2 linked regions of the Arthrobacter crystallopoietes genome follow. The main gene of each other region encodes a partner of the protein of the gene in region 2 in a complex. Links are inferred from orthologs where the notes say so. Each region holds a gene or a part of one and is shown on either strand. Other genes may lie near its edges.

Evidence for each region.
Region 1: the proteins of rpsG (region 2) and tig are in contact, whole or in part, in a crystal structure (PDB 3GTY), measured with the Thermotoga maritima proteins. The link is inferred for Arthrobacter crystallopoietes from one-to-one orthologs. Residues at the interface, in WP_004081843.1 of Thermotoga maritima: Lys34, Lys52, Lys55, Glu59, Arg62, Gln63, Glu66, Asn67, Lys69, Val71, Arg95, Ala109, Lys110, Lys111, Gly112, Arg113, Pro114, Glu117, Glu121, Ile124, Ala125, Tyr127, Asn128, Asn129, Thr130, Gly131, Lys135, Asp139, Arg142, Met143; in WP_004081061.1 of Thermotoga maritima: Glu122, Val124, Val129, Leu130, Tyr133, Glu188, Gly259, Ile262, Tyr263, Glu266, Ser270, Glu273, Gln274, Glu277, Arg308, Gln311, Ile312, Ser315, Tyr316, Glu325, Arg329, Arg336, Leu363, Phe366, Trp367, Arg373, Leu377, Arg381, Leu384, Glu387.

What each region holds. Positions count from the first base shown.
Region 1 is NZ_CP072014.1:3,475,220-3,483,249, forward strand. Bases 4,718-7,558 are described here. They hold tig (trigger factor), read right to left. Parts: upstream 6,929-7,558; coding sequence 5,507-6,928; downstream 4,718-5,506. Other genes in these bases: J5251_RS15905 (ATP-dependent Clp protease proteolytic subunit), read right to left, coding at 4,718-5,254; J5251_RS15925 (Fpg/Nei family DNA glycosylase), read right to left, coding at 7,301-7,558. In the rest of the region: valS (valine--tRNA ligase), read left to right, coding at 1-116; J5251_RS15885 (DsbA family protein), read right to left, coding at 410-1,030; ATP-dependent Clp protease ATP-binding subunit ClpX, read right to left, coding at 1,086-2,378; ATP-dependent Clp protease ATP-binding subunit ClpX, read right to left, coding at 2,430-3,722; J5251_RS15900 (ATP-dependent Clp protease proteolytic subunit), read right to left, coding at 3,929-4,603; more of J5251_RS15905, read right to left, coding at 4,655-4,717; more of J5251_RS15925, read right to left, coding at 7,559-8,030. UniProt on the Bacillus subtilis protein: Involved in protein export. Acts as a chaperone by maintaining the newly synthesized protein in an open conformation. Functions as a peptidyl-prolyl cis-trans isomerase.
Region 2 is NZ_CP072014.1:4,130,121-4,138,122, forward strand. What follows is about bases 1,914-4,726. They hold rpsG (30S ribosomal protein S7), read right to left. Parts: upstream 3,649-4,726; coding sequence 3,178-3,648; downstream 1,914-3,177. Other genes in these bases: fusA (elongation factor G), read right to left, coding at 1,914-3,093; rpsL (30S ribosomal protein S12), read right to left, coding at 3,650-4,024; J5251_RS19015 (acyltransferase family protein), read right to left, coding at 4,291-4,726. Outside these bases: tuf (elongation factor Tu), read right to left, coding at 1-752; more of fusA, read right to left, coding at 979-1,913; more of J5251_RS19015, read right to left, coding at 4,727-6,414; J5251_RS19020 (acyltransferase family protein), read right to left, coding at 6,470-8,002.

The sequences.
Region 1 (8,030 bases), 650 kb from region 2 along the record:
CCGGTCTGGGCGATCTGAAGGCGGCAGGCAACGCCAATGAGCTGAAGCTCACGGAAGCGGACGGTGAATTAACAGTCTCCGGCGTCGAACTCGCAGCAGCTGAAGAGCCGGCGTAACCAGCCGTTAACGAGGGGAAGCCCCATCAGCGTTTAGCCGTTGGTGGGGCTTCGACTCGATGATTCATGTAGTGACATTCAGAATCTCCCGAACTCCGCAGAACTTCAGGTCTTCCAAGCCTTGTCACTGGCTGGCAGTTGGTGGAACTGAGTCCATTCAACTTGTCTCTGAATCTTTGGTGTTCGTTCCCGCATCTTTTGGGGGATGCGTATAAACATTTATACTCCCCCGCAAGCCGACACGCCAGAGGTTGAGAAATTTTTTTCTGCTAAATCTCCAGCGTGCCGCTGCTTTAGTCGAACTCGGGACTGGTCGTGCGGGAGCGCTTGATCTCATAGAAGTACGGGAATTCCGCCAGCGCGACGGCGCCATCGAAGATCCGTCCGGCCGTATCTCCACGGGGAATCCGTGTCAGTACCGGTCCAAAGAAGGCGGTTCCGTTGAAAGCAACTACCGGGGTTCCGACCTCATCGCCCACCAGACTGATGCCTTCCTCATGGCTGGCGCGCAACTGCTCGTCATATTCATCAGAGGTGGCGAATCCAGCCAGGTCTGCCGGAAGGCCTGCTTCCGCCAGCGACGCCGTGATGACGGCCTCGATGTCCTTGTTGCCTTCGTTGTGGATACGGGTTCCCATGGCGTCGTACAGCCGCTTGACGAAGTCGGCACCGTGCAGTTCCCGGGCGGCAATGATGACGCGGACCGGGCCCCAGGCGGTCTTCAGGAATTCCTTGTAATTGTCCGGCAACTCATCCCGGCCATCGTTCAGTACTGCCAGGCTCATGACGTGCCAGTCCACTTTAACCTCACGGACCTTTTCAACCTCCAGCATCCAGCGTGAGGTGATCCATGCGAACGGGCATGCGGGATCGAACCAGAAATCAACGGTCGATGGTGAGTTGTTATCGGACATACTCAGAACTCCTTATTGTGGAAACACTTGTGGTACTGAAATGCGCAACCGGGAATCAGGCGGATTTGTTCCGGCGCAGGGCAGCAACGTCCTGCGGGATCAGGATGGGATTGCCTTTACCCTTGATGACGTCGCCGGTTATGACCACGGAAGCGATATCCTGCCGGCTCGGTATCTCGAACATCACCGGCTGCAGCGCTTCTTCCACAATGGCACGCAGTCCGCGGGCGCCGGTCCCCCGCTCGAGGGCGAGATCCGCAACCGTTTCGAGGGCCTCCGGCTCGAACGAAAGCTCCACACCGTCGAGTTGGAACATCTTCTGGTACTGCTTGATCAGTGCGTTCTTCGGCTCTGTCAGGATCTGGATAAGCGCCGGGCGGTCCAGTTTCGATACCGTGGTAATCACCGGCAGGCGTCCGATGAATTCCGGTATCAGTCCGAACTTCAGCAAGTCCTCCGGCATGACCTGCCCGCGGCTGTCCACGTCCTTCGAAACCTCGCGCAGCACCGCGCCAAAGCCGACTCCCTTGCCTCCGGACCTGCTGTCAACGATTTCCTCTAGTCCGGCGAAGGCGCCGGCCACGATGAAGAGCACGTTGGTCGTATCAAGCTGGATGGCTTCCTGCTGCGACTGCTTCTTGCCGCCCTGCGGTGGAACGGAGGCTACGGTTCCCTCGAGGATTTTCAGCAGTGCCTGCTGGACACCTTCACCGGAAACGTCGCGGGTGATGGATGGGTTCTCGCTCTTGCGCGAGATCTTGTCGATCTCGTCTATGTAGATGATCCCCTGCTCGGCCTTCTTGACATCATAGTCAGCGGCCTGCAGAAGCTTGAGCAGAATGTTCTCGACGTCTTCGCCCACGTAGCCGGCCTCGGTCAGGGCCGTCGCATCCGCTATGGCGAACGGAACGTTGAGCCGGCGTGCCAGGGTCTGCGCGAGAAAAGTCTTGCCGCAGCCCGTCGGACCGACCAGCAGGATATTGGATTTGCCGACCTCGACGTCGGCCAGCGGACCGGCGTCGGCGGAATCAGGAGAAGCTTCGGATACCGGAGCCGGCTGGGTACGTTTGTAGTGGTTGTAGACCGCAACAGCCAGGGCGCGCTTCGCAGGCTCTTGCCCAATGACGTATTCCTGCAGGGACTCGAAGATCTCCCGCGGTTTGGGCAGTTCGAAGCCGTCAGGCTCGGACGCTACCGAAAATTCTTCCACGAGCATCTCGTTGCACAGCCCGATACATTCGTCACAGATGTAGACCCCGTGGCCCGCGACCAGCTTTCGGACCTGTTTCTGGCTTTTGGCGCAGAAAGAGCATTTGAGCAGGTCGCCGTTTCCACCAATGCGGGCCATATTCCGTCCTCTACCTGGTCGTCTTTCTGGATTGTGCGGCGCCCGTTCCGGTCAGGCGGACTTGTTACGTCGCTTGGCAACCACGTCATGGGAAATCAGCGAAGGCTCCCCCTTGCCGTTCACCACATCGGCGGTAATCACCACGGAAGCGATGTCTTCGCGGCTGGGCAGGTCGAACATCACAGGTTGCAGAGCTTCCTCGACAATGGCCCGCAGTCCGCGGGCACCTGTCCCCCGTTCGAGCGCGAGCTGGGCCACGGCATCCAGAGCCTCCGATTCGAAGGAGAGCTCGACACCGTCCAGTTGGAACATTTTCTGGTACTGCTTGATGAGTGCGTTCTTGGGTTCGGTGAGGATCTGGATCAGCGCGGTGCGGTCAAGGTTCGACACCGTAGTGATCACCGGCAGGCGGCCGATAAATTCAGGGATCAAGCCGAATTTCAGCAAGTCTTCCGGCATGACTTCGCCGTAACTGTCGGCGTCCTTGCTGGCGTCGCTCAGTGGGGCACCGAACCCGATGCCCTTGCGTCCGGCGCGTGAACCGATGATTTCCTCCAGCCCGGCGAAGGCGCCGGCCACGATGAAGAGCACATTTGTGGTGTCGATCTGGATGAATTCCTGATGCGGGTGCTTCCGGCCGCCCTGCGGCGGAACGGAGGCTACGGTCCCCTCGAGAATTTTCAGCAGTGCCTGCTGGACCCCTTCACCGGAAACGTCGCGGGTGATGGATGGGTTCTCGCTCTTGCGCGAGATCTTGTCGATCTCATCAATGTAGATGATGCCCTGCTCGGCCTTCTTGACGTCATAGTCGGCGGCCTGGATGAGCTTGAGCAGAATGTTCTCGACGTCTTCGCCGACGTAGCCGGCCTCGGTCAAGGCCGTTGCATCCGCGACGGCAAAGGGAACGTTGAGCCGGCGTGCCAGGGTTTGGGCCAGATAGGTCTTGCCGCAACCGGTGGGGCCGATCAGCAGAATGTTGGACTTGCCGACCTCAACATCGTCCAGCGGACTGGTGTCAGCGAGGTTCGCTGAGCTCTTGGGTGCGTGCCCCGATTGGATGCGCTTGTAGTGGTTGTAGACGGCAACAGCCAGTGCCCGCTTGGCCGGTTCCTGTCCGATGACATATTCCTGCAGGAAGTCGAATATTTCACGCGGCTTGGGCAGCTCAAAGGAACCGAGGTCCGAAACCTCGGACAGCTCTTCTTCGATGATCTCGTTGCAGAGCTCAATGCATTCGTCACAGATATAGACGCCGGGGCCAGCGATCAGCTTCCGGACTTGCTTCTGGCTTTTGCCGCAGAAGGAGCACTTGAGCAGGTCAGCGCTCTCACCAATGCGAGCCATATTCAGTCCCCTTACTTGGTCCTACTGGAATCGGTCAACGCCCGGGAGCGGCACCTGGAGCTCCCATGCTCAGACGAATGAAGGCGGCTGACTAGCTTCCACTCTAAATCACTTGGCTGACAGTTTCAGTAACCACAGAGCCCGTGGTGCCATGTTAAGCACCACGGGCTGAGTGGATCAGCAATGACGCTGCCAGTACACAATCATTAGGCCTTGTTGATGGCCGGCTTGTGGATCTTACGAGAATCGAGGACCTGGTCGATCAGTCCGTAAGACAACGCATCTTCCGCCGTCAGGATCTTGTCTCGCTCGATGTCGACGTTGACCTGCTCCGAAGTCCTGCCGCTATGCAGCGCCAGAGTGTCTTCGAGCCAAGTGCGCATACGCATGACCTCGGCTGCCTGGATCTCCAGGTCAGAAGCTTGCCCACGCTCACCGCCCCCGAGTGCCGGCTGGTGGATCAGCACGCGTGCGTTCGGCAACGCCAGTCGCTTGCCCGGGGTACCCGCCGCCAGCAATACGGCGGCAGCGCTGGCCGCTTGTCCGAGGCAGACAGTCTGGATCTCGGGACGAATGTACTGCATCGTGTCGTAGATAGCCGTCATTGCGGTGAAGGAACCACCCGGCGAGTTGATGTACAGCGTGATGTCGCGGTCCGGATCCGTGGATTCCAGGACCAGCAACTGTGCCATGATGTCGTCCGCCGAGGCGTCGTCCACCTGCACGCCGAGGAAAATGATCCGGTCCTCAAAGAGCTTGGTGTAGGGGTCCTGGCGCTTGAAGCCGTAAGGCGTGCGCTCCTCGAACTGCGGCAGCACATAGCGGCTGGTCGGAAGGTTGGCTGCGTGGCCGCCGGCAGCGGCAGCAAAATTGTGGTTCATCGTGATTCTCCTGCTTCTAATGATCGTAGGGACGTATCGCAGAACCTGCGATCATGAATCCTGTGAAGTTCCGCCGCCGCCGGTAACGCCGCCGGCGTGGGCCGAAATCTTGTCGAAGAAGCCGTACTCGAGGCCTTCCTCAGCGGTAAACCACTTGTCGCGGTCATTATCCTTGAGGATCTGCTCCACAGTCTGGCCGGTCTGCTCTGCGGTCAGCTCAGCCATAACGCGCTTCATGTGCAGAATCAGCTCGGCCTGGATCTTGATGTCGGACGCAGTACCGCCGATACCGCCGGAGGGCTGGTGCATCAGGATGCGCGCGTGCGGAGTGGCGTAGCGCTTGCCCTTGGTTCCCGAGGACAGCAGGAACTGGCCCATGGAAGCTGCCAAGCCGGTGGCGACCGTGACGACATCATTCGGAATGAACTGGATGGTGTCATAGATGGCCATGCCTGCCGTCACCGAACCGCCGGGCGAGTTGATGTAGAGGTAGATGTCCTTGTCAGGATCCTCGGCCGAAAGCAGCAGCAGCTGGGAACAGATGGCATTGGCGTTCTCGTCCCGCACTTCCGAGCCAAGCCAGATAATGCGTTCCTTCAGCAGGCGATTGTAGATGTAGTCTTCCCGGGTGGCCGGGTCGACGGTGGCCATCTTCGGAGTGGTTGATTCACTGGACATTCTGAAATACCTCTCGCTTGTCCCCACAGGCTGCACCGGTGGCCGGTGCAGTCCCCAGGTTCTTTTTCCTTCTTGGACACTAACGCGGATCAGTGCCCGTTTCTGCCTTATTTACGGGCTGTTCGCTGACGGCGCATCAGAGCGCCGGGACGTTGCAGGCAGGTGGTTAAACGCGGCAGCCGCCCACCCCGTGAAGGGCAGGCGGCCGCCGTGAAACTCTGCTGTTTAGGCCTTGGACTCGGCAGCGCTGTCGTCCGCGCTCTCCTCCGAGGTGCCCTCTGCCGGAGCTTCCTCCGCCTGAGCGGCTTCTGCTTGCGCAGCCTGGATCATGTCCTCAACGTTCGGCTCTTCTTCACCGGCGGGGCGGACGAAGTCGCTGAGGTCCACCTCGGCACCGTTGGTGTCCGTTACCTTGGCCAACTCCAGCACCTTGGCCAGCGCCTTGCGGCGGCGGACCTCGGAAACCATCATCGGCACCTGGCCGCTCTGGTCGATGAGCTGTGCGAACTGGTTCGGATCCATGCCGTACTGGCCGGCGGAGGAAACGATGTAGTCGATCAGCTCTGCCTGGCTGACGCCGACCTCTTCCTTGTCCGCCACGGCGTCGAGGATGATTTCGTTCTGGAAGGCACGCTCAGTGTTCTGGCGGACCTCGGCGCGGTGCTCGTCGGTGTCGTGCTCTTCGCTGCCGTCGCTGTTCTCCGGGCGGAAGTGCTGCTCGAGCTGCTCTTCAATCACGGAATCGGGCACGGGAACCTCAACGAGTTCCACCAGCTTGTCCAGCACCTTGTCGCGCGCTTCAACGCCCTGCTCCATGACCTTGCTGTCGGCGGCCTGCTTCGCCAGGTCTTCCTTCAGCTCGGCAATGGTGTCGAATTCGCTGGCCAACTGGGCAAAGTCATCGTTTGCCTCCGGCAGCTCGCGCTCCTTGACGGCCTTGATGACAACCTTGACTTCGGCTTCTTCACCGGCATGCTCGCCACCGGCCAGCGTGGTCATGAAGGTAGCGTCCTCGTCGGCGCTCAGGCCGGTGACGGCTTCGTCCAGGCCCTCGAGCATGGTTCCGGCGCCAACCTGGTAGGACAGGTCCGCTGCGGAGTCAACCTCTTCGCCGTTCACCTTCGCGGTGAGGTCCATGGTGATGAAGTCATCCTGAGCAGCGGGACGGTCAACAGACTTCAGCGTGCCGAAGCGGCCGCGCAGGTCGTCCAGGGCCTTTTCGACGTCGGCGTCGCTGGCTTCGGCAGCTTCCACGGTGACCTCGAGTCCGGAGTACTCCGGCAGTTCGATTTCGGGGCGGATGTCCACCTCGACGTGGAAGGACAGCTGGCCTTCGGTGGCAGCCGGGTCCGGGACCTCGGTGATCTCAACCTCGGGGCGGCTCAGGGGGCGGATACCGCTCTCCTGCACAGCATTCTGGTAGAAACCGTTCAGGCCCTCGTTGATGGCCGTCTCGATGACGTAACCGCGTCCAACCCGCTGGTCGATGAGCTTGGAGGGAACCTTGCCCTTGCGGAAGCCAGGCACCTGGATCTGGGAGCCGATTGTCTTGTAGGCCTCGTCAATGCTGGGCTTGAGTTCCTCAAAAGGAACCTCAACATTGAGCTTGACCCGGGTGGGGGTGAGGTTTTCGACAGCGCTCTTCACAGCGTTAGAACTCCTGATAGCTATAGGGGTTGGGTCTGCACCAAGAATACAGAGTCGGGGCGACAGGACTCGAACCTGCGATCTCCTGCTCCCAAAGCAGGCGCGCTAGCCACTACGCTACGCCCCGTAGTGCACGGCAAGTCTACGGCCTAAGCAGACTCCGTGCACAATCGGCGGCGGCAAAGGACTGCCGCCTTAACGAAAAAGACGGACCGCTGCCGGCCCGTCTCATCGCAGAGGGGATGACGGGAATCGAACCCGCGTAATCAGTTTGGAAGACTGAGGCTCTACCATTGAGCTACATCCCCAGGACGTTGAAACTCTAGCATGACCACAGACCTGTTTCGCAAATCGGCGGGCACGGCGCTCCGTTCAGGCCTGCTGGCAGCTGGGACACCAGTAGAGCTTGCGGTTTCCCATCTCTGCCAGCACGACGTCAGCGCCGCAGACGCGGCAGCCGAGCCCCTGGCGCTGATAGACATAGTGCGCGTTGTCCGGCCACACCGGCCGCCCGCTGCCATCACGGTGTTCGGCACGCGTCGTGATGATCCGCCCGTCCCGGACACCGTCGTGCATTACCAGGGCAATGTCCTCCCACAGCAGCGCCGCTTCCTCCGATGACAGGCTTTTGCCCGGGCGCCAGGGATTCAGCCCGCGGCGGAACAACGTCTCCGCCCGGTAGATGTTGCCGACACCGGCGATGACATCCTGGCTCATCAACAACGTGCCCACCGCGGAGCCTTTGGATGTCAGCCGCTGGACAAACTCGTCCGTGCGGGCCTCCGGCTGCAGCGGGTCCGGCCCCAATTTGGCGACGACGGCGGACCGCTCGCCTTCGGTGATCACTTCGCAGGCCGTCGGCCCGCGCAAATCCGCCCAGCCATGCGCTGATACGAGCCTTGCGCGCACCTGGCCCACCGGCTCCGGCGGGCCGTCGTACGCAAGGTGGGGATCGTCGTCGTACGCTTCACGCTCCCCCACCCGGCGCGGGGCACCAATGCTGGAGGCGCCACGGAACGTCTCGTCGCCGCCGAAGTCCCAGGCGCCGTAGAGACCCAGGTGGACGCGCAGAATCAACTCGTTGTCGAAGTGCAGGAACAGT
Region 2 (8,002 bases):
CGGATACCGACGATCTCGACCTCGGAGTTGATGGCGAGGGTACCACGCTCGGCGCGGCCGGTTACAACCGTACCGCGGCCGGTGATGGTGAAGACGTCCTCGATCGGCATCAGGAACGGCTTGTCCTTGTCGCGGACCGGGTCCGGAACGTTTTCGTCAACGGCTTCCATCAGGTCCTCAACGGACTTGACCCACTGCGGGTCGCCTTCCAGCGCCTTCAGGCCGGAAACGCGCACGACGGGAGCGTTGTCGCCGTCGAACTCCTGCGAGCTGAGCAGTTCGCGAACTTCCATTTCGACGAGGTCGAGGAGCTCTTCGTCTTCAACCATGTCGGACTTGTTCAGCGCGACCAGCAGGTAGGGAACACCAACCTGGCGGGCCAGCAGAACGTGCTCGCGGGTCTGAGCCATCGGGCCATCGGTAGCGGCAACCACGAGGATTGCGCCGTCCATCTGAGCTGCACCAGTGATCATGTTCTTGATGTAGTCAGCGTGACCGGGAGCGTCTACGTGTGCGTAGTGGCGCTTCTCGGTCTGGTATTCGATGTGCGAGATGTTGATGGTGATACCGCGCTGGCGCTCTTCCGGGGCAGAGTCGATAGCTGCGAAGTCACGCTGCTCGTTGAGATCGGGGTACTTGTCATGAAGCACCTTGGAAATAGCAGCGGTCAACGTGGTCTTACCGTGGTCAACGTGACCGATGGTGCCAATGTTGACGTGCGGCTTAGTCCGCTCGAACTTTGCCTTCGCCACGGGTTCCTCCTAGAACGTTTTGAGAAGAATTGCTCTTCGGTAACGCTTTTCGTTACCGAAACCTGAACAAGTCTACTTCGGGCTTTTGTATTTGGTGAAATTACAGATTTCTTCAGGTACCGGCAACTTGCCGTTACCCTCGGCCTGCGGTGCAGTGGACCGCCCACCGGAGTGACCGGCCCACTGCGTTTGGTGTTGCCCCGGCGGACCGGGACGCTACCGGAACTTACTCGCCGCGCGTCTTCTGGATGATCTCGTCGGCAACTGCCTTCGGGACCTCAGAGTAGCTCTCGAACTGCATCGAGTACACAGCACGGCCCTGCGTCTTGGAACGCAGGTCGCCGATGTAGCCGAACATCTCGGACAGCGGCACGTTGGCGCGGACAACCTTCACACCCGAGGCATCTTCCATGGACTGGATCATGCCACGGCGGGAGTTCAGGTCACCGATGACGTCGCCCATGTATTCCTCAGGGGTACGTACTTCAACAGCCATCAGCGGTTCGAGCAGGACCGGGTTGGCGCGCTTGACGCCTTCCTTCAGCACCTGGGAACCGGCGATCTTGAACGCCATTTCCGAAGAGTCGACGTCGTGGTAGGCGCCGTCAAGCAGAGTGGCCTTCACGCCAACCAGCGGGTAGCCGGCCAGCACACCGAGCTGCAGGGCACTCTGGATACCTTGATCCACCGAGGGAATGTACTCGCGGGGGATACGGCCACCAGTGACCTTGTTCTCGAATTCGTAGAAGACGCCTTCGGAAGTATCCAGCGGCTCGAAGGCCACCTGGACCTTTGCGAACTGGCCGGATCCACCCGTCTGCTTCTTGTGGGTGTAGTCGACCTTGTCGACGGCCTTCTTGATCGTCTCGCGGTATGCCACCTGCGGCTTACCGACGTTGGCCTCGACCTTGAACTCGCGACGCATGCGGTCCACCAGGATGTCCAGGTGGAGCTCGCCCATGCCGCCGATTTCGGTCTGGCCGGTGTCTTCGTTCAGGCTGACGGTGAACGTCGGGTCCTCGGCGGAGAGCTTCTGGATAGCCGTGGACAGCTTCTCCTGGTCGCCCTTGGTCTTCGGCTCGATGGCCACGAAGATCACCGGCTCCGGGAAGGACATCGATTCGAGGACGATCGGGGCATCGGGAGCACACAGGGTGTCGCCGGTGGTGGTGTCCTTGAGGCCGATGACGGCGTAGATGTGGCCGGCATGCAGCTCGTCGACCGGCATTTCCTTGTTGGCGTGCATCTGGAACAGCTTGCCCAGGCGCTCCTTCTTGCCCTTGGTGGAGTTCAGCAACTGCTGACCCGCCACGGCCTTACCGGAGTAGACGCGGATGAAGTTCAGCTGCCCGAAGAACGGGTGGGCGGCGATCTTGAACGCAAGTGCGGAGAACGGCTCGTCCTCGCTCGGCTTGCGCGTCAGTTCCTTTTCTTCGTTCTGCGGGTCGTGGCCGATCATCGACGCAACGTCCAGCGGGGAAGGCAGGTAATCGATGACAGCGTCCAGCATCGGCTGCACGCCGCGGTTCTTGAACGCGGAGCCACAGAAGACCGGGTAGATCTCCGAGTTGACAACCATCTTGCGGATGCCGGCCTTGAGCTCCTCGATGGTGGGCTCTTCGCCCTCGAGGAACTTGTTCATCAGTTCATCGGAAGATTCTGCAACATCCTCGACCAGCTTGGCGCGGTATTCCTCGGCCTTGGCCTGCAGCTCCGCCGGGATCGGGCCGGTCTCGTAGGCAGCACCCATGGTGACGTCACCCTTGGAGTCGCCCGGCCAGGTCAGGGCCTTCATGGTCAGCAGGTCCACGACACCGACGAAGTCGCTCTCGGAGCCGATCGGCAGCTGCATAACCAGCGGCTTGGCACCCAGGCGGTTGATGATGGTGTCAACGGTGTAGTAGAAGTCCGCACCGAGCTTGTCCATCTTGTTGACGAAGCAGATACGCGGAACTTCGTACTTGTCGGCCTGGCGCCACACAGTCTCGGACTGCGGCTCCACGCCTTCCTTGCCGTCGAAGACTGCAACGGCGCCGTCGAGAACGCGCAGGGAGCGCTCGACCTCAACCGTGAAGTCCACGTGGCCCGGGGTGTCGATGATGTTGATCTGGTTCTGGTCCCAGAAGCAGGTCACCGCGGCAGAGGTGATGGTGATGCCGCGTTCCTTTTCCTGCTCCATCCAGTCGGTCGTCGAAGCACCGTCGTGCGTTTCGCCGATCTTGTGGCTCACACCCGTGTAGAACAGGATGCGCTCCGTAGTGGTGGTCTTGCCGGCATCGATGTGGGCCATGATGCCGATATTGCGGACCTTATTAAGGTCGGTAAGCACGTCGAGTGCCACAGTTTCTCCCTTTTTAGGTGAGCCCCAACCAACGACGGCGGTGGGCAGCTGAGCCAGCCAGCCGCCGTCGTGGGTAGAGGTTTTTTACCAGCGGTAGTGAGCGAAGGCCTTGTTGGACTCGGCCATCTTGTGGGTGTCTTCGCGACGCTTCACAGCGGCACCCAGACCGTTCGAGGCGTCCAGAATCTCGTTCATGAGACGCTCGGTCATGGTCTTCTCGCGGCGGGCCTTGGAGTAGCCAACCAGCCAGCGCAGTGCCAGAGCCGTGGCGCGGCCCGGCTTGACCTCAACGGGAACCTGGTACGTGGCGCCACCGACACGGCGGGAGCGGACCTCGAGGGTAGGCCGGACATTGTCCATGGCCTTCTTCAGAGCGGCAACGGGATCGCCACCGGTCTTGGTCTGGACACCTTCAAGGGCACCGTAAACGATGCGCTCTGCAGTGGACTTCTTGCCGTCGACCAGAACCTTGTTGATCAGCTGGGTAACCAGCGGGGAACCGTGGACGGGATCTACAACTAGCGGCCGCTTGGGGGCCGGACCCTTGCGGGGCATATTACTTCTTCTCCATCTTCGCGCCGTAGCGGCTACGAGCCTGCTTGCGGTTCTTCACGCCCTGGGTGTCGAGTGCACCACGGACGATCTTGTAACGGACACCCGGCAGGTCCTTAACACGGCCGCCGCGAACGAGCACGATGGAGTGTTCCTGCAGGTTGTGGCCTACACCGGGGATGTAGGCGGTAACTTCGATGCCACCGTTGAGGCGGACACGGGCTACCTTACGAAGAGCGGAGTTCGGCTTCTTCGGGGTGGTGGTGTAAACGCGGGTGCAGACGCCGCGCTTCATGGGGCTGCCCTTAAGCGCGGGCGCCTTGGTCTTATTGACCTTGGGTGAGCGGCCCTTGCGGACCAGCTGGTTAATCGTAGGCACTTACGTGATCTCCGTTTATCTAGGCTTTGCCCCGCCACTTTTGCGAGGCCAGGCACTTTCCAGTCGTCTCCACGCCTACTGCGGATTGAAACGACGGTAGGCATGCAAAGGTGTGGCATTCACCGCGCAAGAACCCCGCGGACCGGAAACAGGCTCCATCCCCAAATTCCCAACCTGCGGAAACTTCGGAACGGCCTTCATCCACTGCCACACAAAACAATCGGGTAATAGTCTATCAGAGATTAACGAAGCTTCTGACAGCAGGCTCACTGCGCCTCTTCCATGGCTGCCAGCAGCTTTTCCTCGAGCCTCGGCGCCAGCGTCTTCATGTAAGTCCTGGTGATGTGGTTCTTGTCCGCGTAGAGCAGCACGTTGCCGATGACGGCGGGACAGGAATCCTCCCCGCAGAAGGCGTCCGAAAGGTCCAGCACCCGTGCCCGGGGTGCCAGTTCCGCGGCTTCCCGCGTGAGGTCCTGGCCGTCGAACGCTTCGCTGCGCGGCTGGTTGCACTCCTGCGGTTGCTCGTAGGACTGCGCCACGCAGTCCGGGGCAATGGCTCCTGCGCGCGGCCGGGGAGTGTCGATCAGTGGATAGACCCCGATTCCGGCGTCGGCCAGCGCGTTCCAGTTCTCGGCAAAGCCGGCAGCTCCCGGGCGGTGTCCGGTGCCGGAATCCACAAAGTTTACGTTGGCGTAGTAGGAGGTCACGACGGCATCCACGTCTCCCCTGTCGATGATCCGGTTCAGGGTTTCGCGGTTCGGCTCGGTGCACTGCAGGTCCTCGTCCCGTTCGGCCACCCGCATTTCCGTGGTGAAGGGGCACGAGTTGTGCAGGTACGTCACCAGCTGCCAGTCCTGTTTCTCGGCAATCGGCTCCAGCGCGGCAAACCATTGCGCAGCGTGCGAGTCCCCGACCAATGCCACGGTCTTCTCCGCATCTTCGTCCCCGAATTCGCATTCCTTCGTATCCGGATCCGATGCCAGCGAGGCACAGTCGCCGACGTCGAAATTATCTTCCTTCGCCAGGCTGGGGTCCGGCACGATCACATCGGACTCAGCGGCAAACGCCCGGTCCGCGGCGGGTGACATTGCCTCTGCTCCGAAGTCTTCGGGAGGTGCGGCCAGCAGGGCCGATGTCTGGACTGCGCGTTCCGCCAGGATCCGCTCCTGTTGGTTGCCCGGGACGAAGGCCAGTGTGCCCACCAGCGCGGTGGCCGCGGCTCCCGCGGCCAGCGGGCGCCAGGCCTGGGAATTGAGCCAACCGAACCGGCGTACCGGGGTTTCCACGTAGTAGTAACACAGCGCTGCCAAACCGAAGGACGCTGCCAGGAGCGCTAGGCTGGCCACCGGCCCGGGCTCGATGCCTGCCACCGTCTTGTAGAAGACGATCAGCGGCCAGTGCCACAAGTAGAGGGAGTAGGAGATGTTGCCTGTCCACTGCACGGGCTTCAGGTCCACCAGCCGGTGCAGCGACAGCTCTCCGCTGGTGCGGCCGGCGGCGATAATCGCCATGGTGCCCAGGACCGGGAGCAGTGCCGCAGTGCCGGGGAAGGGCGTCGAACCGTCCAGCAGGAAGGCCGCTGCCAGGATCATGGCCAGGCCTGCGGCGGCAAGGAGGCTGCGCAGATGGGGCAGGCGGTCCGTGTAGGTCAAGGCGAGTGCCAGCAGCCCGCCAAGCCCGAGTTCCCAGATCCGGGTAGGCGTAATGAAGTAGGCAGCCGGACTGCCGCCTGCGGTGTACCAGATCCCGAATACCAGCGAGGCCGCGGTGACCAGTGCGAAGAGCAGGCCCACGCAGCGGGTGACCGAGTAACTCGCACGGCGCAATTGCCCGCCGGCCTGCAGCCGCGCGTTGGACCTGCGGACCAGGTAGGCCGCCAGCAGGACCAGCAGCGGCCAGAACACATAAAACTGCTCCTCCACAGCAAGCGACCAGAAGTGCTGCAGGGCAGTGGCGGATTCCGTGGCGGCGAGGTAGTCCACCGAGTTGGAGGCCAAGGCCCAGTTCTGCACGTAGAAGGTGGAGGCCAGCGCCTGGATGCCGATCTGCGGCCACTGCGTCATCGGAGCGATCATCAGCGTGACCACCAGGACAACGACGACGGTGAGCAGCGCTGCTGGCAGGATGCGCCGGATGCGTGCGCCCCAGAAATGGCGCAACGAGACGGTCCCCGTCCGGGCCACCTCGCGCAGCATGTGTCCGGTGATCAGGAAACCGGAAATGACGAAGAAAACGTCGACGCCGACAAACCCACCGGGCAGCCACCGCGGCTCGAGGTGGTAGACCACCACCATCAGGACTGCCAACGCCCGCAAGGCCTGGATTTCGGGCAGGAACTTGCGCACTTTTCCTTCCGCCTGTTTGGTCTCCATGGCTGCTAAGTCAGTCATGCCCAGGTAAACAAACGGTGCACTCGACATGAACGCGGCATAATCCTGCCGCGATTCACTCCGCTTTGGCGGCCGCGAGCTCCTCCCCCAGCCGGTCGACGAGGGTCAGCATGTAGGTCCGGGTGACGTGGTTGAAGTCCCGGTAAAGCATGACGTTGCCGATCACCATCGGGCAGGAATCCGCGCCGCAGAACTTGTCCGAGAGGTCGACCACCCGGGCCCGCGGCGCCAGGGCGGCTGCCTCACGGGTGATGTCCTTGCCGTCGAAGCCCTCGGACCGCGGCTGGCTGCAGCGCTCGGGCTCGCCATAGTGCAGGTCCACGCAGTCCCGCGGATCCGCTCCCGGCCGCGGTGCCGGGGTGTCCACGATCGGGTAGACATCGATGCCGGCGTCGGCCAGCGTGTTCCAGTACCCGGCCATGCCCACTACTCCAGGGCGGTGGCCGGTGTCCGTGTCCTCGAAGACCGAGGAAGAGAAATAGGACGTGATCACCGCGTCCACATCGCCCCTGTCGACCAGCCGTTCCAGGGTCCGTGCGTTGGGTTCGGTGCAGACGGATTTACCCTCGGCCTCGAGCACCCGCCGCTCCGGCGTGAACGGGCACGAGTTGTGGATGTAGGTGACCAGATTCCAGCCACGCTCCTTGGCCAGGACGTCCAGTGCGGGCACCCACTGCCCCGCGTGGGAGTCTCCCACCAGCGCAACGGTGGGTCCACCCTCGTTCTTGCGATAGTCGTATTCGCACTCCGGCGTCTCGGCATCGCGCTGCTGCGCCACGCAGTCGCCGAAGTCGAACTCGTCCTCCATCGCCTTGTTCGGATCCGGCACGATGGCTTCATTTGCGCCGGCGAAGCTCTTGTCGGCGCTGGCGTCCATCGCCTTTGCCCCGAATTGCGATGGCGGGGCGTCCAGCAACTGCTGCGTCTGCACCGCGCGTTCGGCCACCAACTGCTCGCGCTGCTGCCCGGGGGCCAGCGCGAGCGTCCCGATCAGGCCCATGGCCACAATGCCGGCGCCGATGGGACGCCACGGATGCGCCGACAGCCAGCCGGCCTTACGGACCGGGGTCTCAATGAAGTAGTAGCTCGCCGCCGCCAGTCCCAGCGAGGCCGCCAGCAGGAACAGGCTCTCCCATACACCCGGCGGCCGGTCCGCGAGGGTACGGTAGTACACCGCCAGCGGCCAGTGCCAGAGGTAGAGGGAGTAGGAGACATTCCCCAGCCACTGCACGGGCCGGCGGTCGATGATGGTGTGCAGCGACGCGGCGCCCACAGTGCGCCCGGCGGCGATGACGGCCATGGTCCCGAGCACAGGCAGCAGCGCGGCGGCACCCGGGAAGGGTGTGGCGCCGCTGAAGGTCAGGGCGGCGGTGAGAATGGCAACCGCTCCGGCCAGCGCCAGGACCTTGCGGGCGCGCAGCCAGCGGTCTGTGTAGGTCAAAGTCGCCGCGAGCAGCCCGCCGAGGGCGAGCTCCCAGATCCGGGTGGGGGTGATGAAGTATGCCGCCGGACTGCCCGTGGCCGTAAACCAGATGCTGAAGACCAGCGACGCCGCCGCCACCACGGCGAAGACCGACACCACGGCAGG